2 regions of the Priestia sp. YIM B13490 genome follow, and region 2 is predicted to be linked to the other one. Evidence: a T-box and tRNA genes for the amino acid it is inferred to sense, from the RefSeq annotation. Region 2 holds a T-box; the other holds one or more tRNA genes.

Region 1 (4,429 bases), on a different contig from region 2:
CATTGCTTGTAACACTTTTGGACCTTTTCCATTCAAAATCTCTACATAAGAGACATTTTCTTGGATCGTAATAATTCCAATATCGTCCGCGGTTACTCCGTCTAATTTCGCAATTGTTCCCACAAAATCAACCGCTCTAATTTTCTTTTTCTTTCCTCCGTTAAAATACAGCTTCATAATGTCTTTATTTAATGACTCGCTTTTATCCTTTTTAACTTCTGGACGCTCATTGATTTTTTCAGTAAAAGCGGATGCTGCCTGCTGTACTTCTTCTTTAGAAGGAGGAGTAGATGTTGGAATTGAAAAACCGATATATTCTTCAATTTCCGATAGCATTCTCTCTTCATAAGGCGTTACAAATGTGATAGCCTTCCCTTTTTTACCGGCACGTCCCGTTCTTCCTGTACGGTGAACGTAGCTTTCTTTTTCTAACGGAAGGTCATAGTTAATAACGTGTGTGATATTATCAATATCAATTCCTCTCGCAGCTACATCTGTCGCCACTAAATAGCGGAATTTACCTTTTTTGAAATCATTCATAACCTCAAAACGGTCTTCTTGCACCATTGCCCCGTGAATTTTATCACAAGGATACCCAAGATCATCTAAATCATCTAACAGCGTATTTACCTGCTCTTGCGTGCGGCAAAAAATGATGCAGCTGTCCGGGTTTTCTACTGTGGTTACGTCTTTCAGCAGTTCAAATTTACGTTCGTTCTCTACTGTTATAACAGAATGGTCAATCGTACTTGTCGTTAATCCATTCGCTTTGATTTCAACATCAACCGGCTTTTTCATATACTTGCGAGAAAGCTCTTCAATATCTTCAGGAAGCGTAGCGGAGAAAAGCATCGTTATACGCTCACTAGGAAGATGTTGAATAATTGCTTCTACTTGGTCAATAAAACCCATATTTAGCATTTCATCTGCTTCATCAATAACCAAATAACGAATTTTCTCTAATGCAAGCGTTTCTTTTTCTATATGATCAAGCACTCGTCCAGGCGTACCTACAACAATATGTGTTTTTTGCTTTAGTTCTACTTTTTGCTTGGCAAACGGTGATTTTCCGTAGACAGCTGCTGCTTTAATTCGCTTAAAACGGCCGATATTTGTAATATCTTCTTTTACCTGCGCGGCCAGCTCTCGTGTAGGTGTTAACACTAAGGCCTGGGGCTTATTTTCTTCCCAATTAACTAATTCACACAGTGGAATGCCAAAGGAAGCCGTTTTTCCACTTCCTGTTTGAGACTTCACGACAACATCTCTTTCTTCTAGCGCGATGGGAAGCACCTTGCTTTGTACTTCCGTGGGATGATTGTATTGCAGGCTAGAAAGCGCCTTAGCTACCTTGTCACTAAGACCATATTGACTAAAACTTCTTTGATTCATTTTGTACCCTCATTTATTTTAAATTAGTGATTATCTTTATCATGACCTGATGCACTATGTTTCATTATACTTTAATTCTTCTATATGCGCTCAAGATTTAATATAGCATTGATTTGTCAAACAAAAGAGAAAAGCCGCTCTCTTATTAATAAGAAAACGGCTTTGGTATGAGCGATGAGGGATTCGAACCCCCGACCCCATCCCTGTCAAGGATGTATTCTCCCACTGAACTAATCGCTCGTGATATGTATTGACTATATTATAGAAAGAGTTATCCAATTTTGTCAACTATTTTTCCGCAGTTCCCAAGTTGGAAGGATCGTCTTTACTTTTGATAAAATAAAAACATGCCATAAAGGAGCGTGACGGGATGAAAGTACCAACTTTAAAAATTGACAGCCTTGTACTTCAAGGATTCGCTTCCAAAGAGACAATCGAAAAAGCGCTGTTACATGAACGTTCTGCTAAAGACAGAGAGAAATGATTTACTAAGAGGTGCATTTGATGAATATTAATTATTATTTTAGTCGGTTTTTAGCTACGAAACCGGATAGCCCAACGTATGAAAGCTTAGCTGCTTTACAGAACAAACACATGCTTCATGTTCCTTTTGAGAACTTAGATGTTCTGTCTCAAACCCCTATCATAATTGATTTAGAACGAATTTTTCAAAAAGTAATCGTAAATTTGCGGGGAGGATTTTGCTACGAATTAAACGGTCTATTTGGCTGGCTGTTAAAAGAAAGCGGATATGAAGTCTCTTACGTTTCAGCTACCGTCAAAAAACCCGACGGCACATGGACCATTGAAGGAAGTCACGCTACAAACCTTGTGACGATTGAAAATCAGCCTTACATCGTAGACGTTGGATTTGGAGATTCTGTGCGCAAGCCAATGCCTTTAAATGGCGAAGTAGTAAGAGATGTAAGCGGCTCTTATCGTATGACAAACGTTGCTGAGCATATGTATGATTTGCAGCGATGGGAAGATGATGTATGGAAAACGCTGTACCGTGTGTCTACGCTTCCTAAGAAACTGACTGACTTTACTCCCATGTGTGAGTTCAATCAAACGTCAGCGGATTCTCCGTTTGTACACAAACGTCTTGTTACGATCGCAACCCCTACAGGGCGCATTACCCTCTCTGGCGAAACGGTAACTGTAACAGACGGCGAAAAAAAGACGAAAAGGAACGTTTCAGAAGAAGAAATACCTGATATTTTACAAAATCATTTTTATATTATTAAAGGATTTTATTAATATCTCCTTACACAGAAAACCGGCCTCTTATGGGGCCGGTTTTTGTACAGGAGTAATCATCCTGTTTTCTACAGGCGACTTTAAAATAATTGAGGTATTCACATTTCCATAAGGAATCAGTTCATCCACTAGCATTCTAAGTCCATCCATTCCAGACACGGCTGCTTTGATAAAGTAAGAAACCGGCCCCGTTACGCGATGACATTCAAGCACGTCTTCATTTTGCTCAATAAAGTCTTCAAATTCCTCCGGTTTTCTTTTTAATTCGCTTACTTGAATAAACAGCTGTGTATCTCTTCCTAAAGCTTTCGGAGACACCGTAGCGCTAAAACGCTGGATCACTCCTCGTTCCTGAAGACGCTGCAGTCTTTCTGATACGCTTGGACGGCTAAGAGCCAGCTTTTTTGATAAATCACTAATCGTCATACGTCCGTCCCTTTGCAAAATAGACAATAGTTGTGCATCGATTTGATCCATCCAAACCTTTCCTTTCAAAATGAATATAATAAATAAAATCTTTATTCAAGTTGATAAAAGAACAAGTATTATTTCCTTCATTTATACATGTGTTTTCTTTATTTAATATCCTATCATTAAAGTAGATAATTGAAAATGAAAATTCCGAAAAAACAAACAAAGGGGTTTATTTATGCGAAAAGTTTTATGGATTATTCTTGGATGTACGATTGCAAGTATTGGTGTTCTTATCTTGCGGCACTCTCACGTAGTGACGGGGGGAACAGCTGGTCTGTCCCTTAGCTTGTCATATGCCCTTCCCTTATCGTTTGCGGTAATCTTTTTTCTCATTAATATTCCTTTTTATCTCTTTTCCTTCTTTCAAATGGGATGGAAATTTACCGCCACAACTATAGGATCAGTGTCTTTGCTATCGCTTCTCACTTCACTCGATCACTTGCTTCCTTCTTTTACACTTCCCAGCCTGATGGGTGCTGTTACGGGCGGACTAATTGCCGGCCTTGGCTTATCCATTTTATTTATGAACGGAGCTTCTCTCGGCGGTGCTAATATTCTAGCGTTATTCGCACAGCGAAAATTTGGCTGGGATCCTGGAAAAGTGAATTTTTCATTTGATTTCCTTGTCGTGCTGTCGAGCATGTATTCAATTGGAATTTCAAAAGGAATTTTCTCTGTTATATCCATTGCGATTACAGGTTTTGTCATCAGCTACTTCAAGCAAAAAATTGCTTTACACAATCAACCGACATCCGCTTCTGTCACACAGCCTTTAGATAATGCGCTTTCTAAATAAAAACCACGATTTAGCTGTGGCTAAATCGTGGTTTTTATTTACATTTTTTCTACTTTTATAAAATCAAATTGGGCTTCATACCCTTCTCCTTGAGGACTACAAGCATAAATACCAACTTGAACAGGTTCTTTGGTTGAGTTCAATAAGTGAGCGAGTCGGAGCTGAGTCCAAGAATCTCCATCACTTGAATAACAAACGGTGTAATCATCGTTTTTGCGCTGAATTTTAAAATAAAGCGCTGATTTGTTTTGAGTGAAATTTTGACTGGACCAATCTGAGAAGCCCTGGTTGGTTACGACTGCTCCTAATTGGTTAGGACCATCGGGATTGTATTCAACTGACGTTTTGATCCACGTATCTTTTGATACACGAATCATGAGACCTGCTTGATCGTAGCGATTAACTGGATATGTATGCACCTTTGTCATGATTTCAAAGTCGCCTTCTACTTCACGGTAAAGAAAGTGTCCATTGTCCGCTTCAAAGCCATAATGAGTACGCTGCCAA
Region 2 (4,429 bases):
GGAAAGAAGAAAATGAAAGCGGCCGAAATGAAAACGCCCTTTATTTAACAAAGCTCTTTTCGCGGGAAGAAGAAGCTTTTTCAACGTGGAAGCTTTGTATTGTTCAAGACGGAGATTCGCTTGATACGATAGCAAACCGCTATAATACGAATGTACAAAACATTTTACGAGTGAATAATTTAGAAGATGAATATGAGCTGGAAGAAGGAAGCATCTTAAATATTCCCGTTCGTTAAAGTCGGAAAGAAAACAGTTTTGACGCATATAATGTCTTAACTGTTTTCTTTATTTTTTACGAGGAAGGAGAATATAGATGCAGCGGACAGTAGCAGACTACAAAGTATTGTTAAAAGAATATGACTTAGATGTTGACTTTATCGAAGACTACGGAAAAGTAAAAAAAGTCTATACGAAAACCGGCGTATTTGCGCTTAAAGAAATGGCGAATCATCAAGAACGAAATCAAAACTTCATTCAAAAGCTGCAGAACGTGTATCAAAAAGGATGGATGGGATTTGTCCCTATTTATCAAACAAAGCGTTCTCAGCCCATTGTTTCAGATGAAAGCGGCTCGTATTACTTAATGCCGTGGCTCCCAAATAATCCGACCGAAGAGCGTGATATTCGATATCATAAATTATTTCAAGAGCTTGCTAAGCTTCACGGCGCTTCGGCGCAGGAAGTAGAAGTGAAAAAAGAAGATATAGAAAATCATTATACATCGATGAAAGAAACGTGGGAGAAACGTCAGGAAGAGCTGAAGCAGTATGTAGCAGAATGCGAGAAAAAAATCTATATGTCCCCGTTTGAATTGCATTACTGTACGTTTTATTATGAAATGACAAGAGCGCTTGAATTTGGTTTTGGAAAGCTCGATCAGTGGAACGATGAAATGGAAGAAAAGGAAAAGATCCGGCTGGTTACGTCTCATGGAAAGCTATCGGCTAAACATTTTATCTATGATGAACGGGGAAATGGTTTTTTTATTAATTTTGAACATGCAAAAGATGCTTCACCGATTTATGATTTGGTCTCATTTTATTTCCGTACTCTTCGCACATACCCAGTAACTACCTATGACAGCTATGAGTGGTTTAGTACGTATGAAAAACATTTTGCTCTCAGAGAAGAGGAACGGCTGCTTTTACACAGTTATTTGGCGTTTCCAGAACCCTTGTATCAGTGTATCGTTCAATATAGGCAGCATAAAGAAAGTAAAACAGAGCTTGAACATATGCAGTCATTTATTCGAGCATACTGGCTGACGAAAAACATTGAACAGCTCAATATTAAAATATTTGAAGTAGATCAGCAAAAAAAAATGGCAGCGGAAGCAGCTGCACAAGCCCAAGCGAACGAATAGCGCTTGGGTTTTTAAATCCAGTCCGAATATAAAGCAACCGCTAGTATGGCAAGCAGTGCCAACAACAGTACATCAAAGGTTGTAGGGAAAAATAGTGTACGTATACCTTGAAAAATTGTTAAAGGAACAATAAACTGTCCACAAGCCGCTCCTGCTGTTTTGAGCCACCGCTGCAGCTGATACGAATTTACATTTATTCGTTTCTTCATTTGTACATGCCCCTTTCAATCCACGTGCCCAGGTTAAAGTAAGTATATGAAAAAAGAAAGAAATGGTGTCATTTTTTTGAGCGGACTCTTCATTTTATTTCCAAAATTAGCGAGTGAATGAAAAAATAAAGAGCAGAACAAAAAAATTATGAATATAATCGTAAAAAAGTGGAGAAGATTATTGACGATTCAACATTTTTTCATATAGTATAATTAAGAGAAATTCATACATAAATACAGTGAATAGGAAGAGTACGGGATGTTCGTCTTTCAGAGAGAGAAATCAGCTGCTGTGAGATTTCTTAAGAATGTGCACTCGGAATGTCGCCTATGAGTAGCTTTTTTGAACAGCTGCATAGCTCAGTAGAAAAAGCCGGTTAATCAACCGTTATGAAATGAAGTGTATAGGCTTATCAAACGGGATACGTCTATAAAAAAAGGTGGTACCGCGAAATCAACTCCTTTCGTCCTTTTATTAGGAAAGGAGTTTTTTTATGTTTATAAAAGCTTTACACAGTTTCTAAAGACTGAAACTTTATATTATGGAGGTATACATTATGTCTGAAAAAGAAGTGACTCTTCCAACGAAGTATGATCCAAAAGCCGTTGAAGAAAATCGTTATCAGTATTGGTTAGACGGGAAGTTTTTTGAAGCAACAAATGACCCTGAAAAAGAGCCATATACAATTGTAATTCCACCCCCAAACGTAACGGGCAAGCTACATTTAGGCCACGCTTGGGATACAACGTTACAAGACATCTTAACGCGTATGAAGCGCATGCAAGGCTATGACGTTTTATGGCTTCCTGGCATGGACCATGCGGGGATTGCAACGCAGGCAAAAGTAGAAGAAAAGCTTCGCAGCGAAGGGAAAAGCCGCTACGATCTAGGCCGCGAAAATTTTGTAGCCGAAACATGGAAATGGAAAGAAGAATATGCAAGCTTTATTCGCCAGCAGTGGTCGAAGCTAGGACTTGGCTTAGACTATTCACGCGAGCGCTTCACGCTTGATGAAGGCCTTTCTAAAGCAGTGCGCGAAGTATTCGTAACGCTTTACAAAAAAGGGTTAATCTATCGCGGAGAATATATTATTAACTGGGATCCAGCTACAAAAACAGCTCTTTCAGACATCGAGGTTATTTACAAAGATGTACAAGGTGCGTTTTATCATATGCGCTATCCGTTGGCAGATGGTTCTGGACATATTGAAATCGCAACAACTCGTCCTGAAACAATGCTAGGAGATACGGCTGTAGCTGTTCACCCTGAAGATGATCGCTATAAGCACTTAATCGGCAAAAAGGTTGTCCTTCCGATTGTAGGTCGTGAAATTCCAATCGTAGGCGATGATTATGTAGATATGGAATTCGGTTCTGGTGCGGTGAAAATTACGCCTGCTCATGACCCGAACGATTTTGAAATTGGAAACCGCCATAATTTAGAGCGTATTTTAGTGATGAATCAGGACGGTACGATGAATGACAAAGCAGGTAAATATGAAGGAATGGATCGTTTTGCTTGCCGTAAGCAAATTGTTAAAGACCTTCAAGAAGACGGTGTATTGTTCAACATTGAAGACCACATGCATTCAGTAGGTCACAGTGAACGAAGCGGTGCCGTTGTTGAACCTTATTTATCAACTCAATGGTTTGTAAAAATGCAGCCGTTAGCAGATAAAGCAGTAGATCTTCAAAAGCAAGAAGAAAAAGTAAACTTCGTGCCTGATCGTTTTGAAAAGACATACTTACACTGGATGGAAAATATTCGCGACTGGTGTATTTCGCGTCAGCTTTGGTGGGGACATCGCATTCCAGCTTGGTATCATAAAGAAACTGGAGAAGTATACGTAGATCATGAGGCTCCAGCAGATATCGAAAACTGGGAACAAGATTCAGATGTATTAGATACATGGTTCAGTTCAGCGCTATGGCCATTCTCAACAATGGGCTGGCCCGATGTGGATGCAGCTGATTTCAAACGCTACTACCCAACAAACGTGCTTGTAACAGGCTACGATATTATTTTCTTCTGGGTATCTCGCATGATTTTCCAAGGTCTTGAATTTACGGGTAAACGTCCGTTTGACGATGTACTCATTCACGGTCTTGTACGAGATGCTGAAGGTCGTAAAATGAGTAAATCACTTGGTAACGGTGTAGACCCAATGGAAGTAATCGAGAAATACGGTGCAGATTCTCTTCGCTACTTCTTATCTACAGGAAGCTCACCAGGACAAGATTTACGCTTCAGCTTTGAAAAAGTCGAAGCGACGTGGAACTTTGCAAATAAAATTTGGAATGCTTCTCGTTTTGCATTAATGAACATGGACGGCATCACATTTGAAGAGCTTGATTTATCAGGCGAAAAGTCAGTTGCTGATAAATGGATTTTAACGCGCTTAAATGAAACGATTGAGCACGTAACAAAATTAGCTGACAAATATGAATTCGGTGAAGTTGGACGTATTCTCTATAACTTTATTTGGGATGATTTCTGCGATTGGTACATTGAAATGGCTAAACTTCCTCTTTACGGAGAAGATGAAGCAGCTAAAAAGACAACTCGCTCAATTTTAGCTTATGTACTTGATAACACAATGCGACTTTTACATCCATTCATGCCGTTTATTACCGAAGAAATTTGGCAAAGCTTGCCGCATGAAGGCGAATCGATTACAGTAGCTAAATGGCCGGAAGTACGCCCTGAGCTTTCTGATAAAGAAGCTGCTAACGATATGCGTTTACTTGTAGATATTATCCGCGCTGTTCGTAACATTCGTGCTGAAGTGAACACGCCGATGAGCAAACAAGTAAAATTATTTATCAAAGCTAAAGATGAAAATATTCAAAGCCAGCT

What was found. A T-box is a leader RNA that pairs with one kind of tRNA and senses whether it is charged. The one in region 2 lies ahead of ACFX4R_RS15135 (valine--tRNA ligase), so its partner is inferred to be a tRNA-Val.
Region 1: it has a tRNA-Val gene. The T-box ahead of ACFX4R_RS15135 (valine--tRNA ligase) is inferred to sense a tRNA for this amino acid. The anticodon was not compared.

The regions. Positions count from the first base shown of each region.
Region 1 covers NZ_JBHZOT010000002.1:776,857-781,285, forward strand. The annotation lists gene ACFX4R_RS09255 (DEAD/DEAH box helicase) at 1-1,392, opposite strand, end outside; tRNA gene ACFX4R_RS09260 (tRNA-Val) at 1,561-1,632, opposite strand; gene ACFX4R_RS09265 (arylamine N-acetyltransferase family protein) at 1,897-2,652, shown strand; gene ACFX4R_RS09270 (Lrp/AsnC family transcriptional regulator) at 2,680-3,129, opposite strand; gene ACFX4R_RS09275 (YitT family protein) at 3,302-3,922, shown strand; gene ACFX4R_RS09280 (DUF1349 domain-containing protein) at 3,961-4,429, opposite strand, start outside.
Region 2 covers NZ_JBHZOT010000004.1:146,034-150,462, reverse strand. The annotation lists gene spoVID (stage VI sporulation protein D) at 1-236, shown strand, start outside; gene ysxE (spore coat protein YsxE) at 314-1,363, shown strand; gene ACFX4R_RS15140 (hypothetical protein) at 1,375-1,572, opposite strand; T-box leader at 1,803-2,047, shown strand; gene ACFX4R_RS15135 (valine--tRNA ligase) at 2,130-4,429, shown strand, end outside.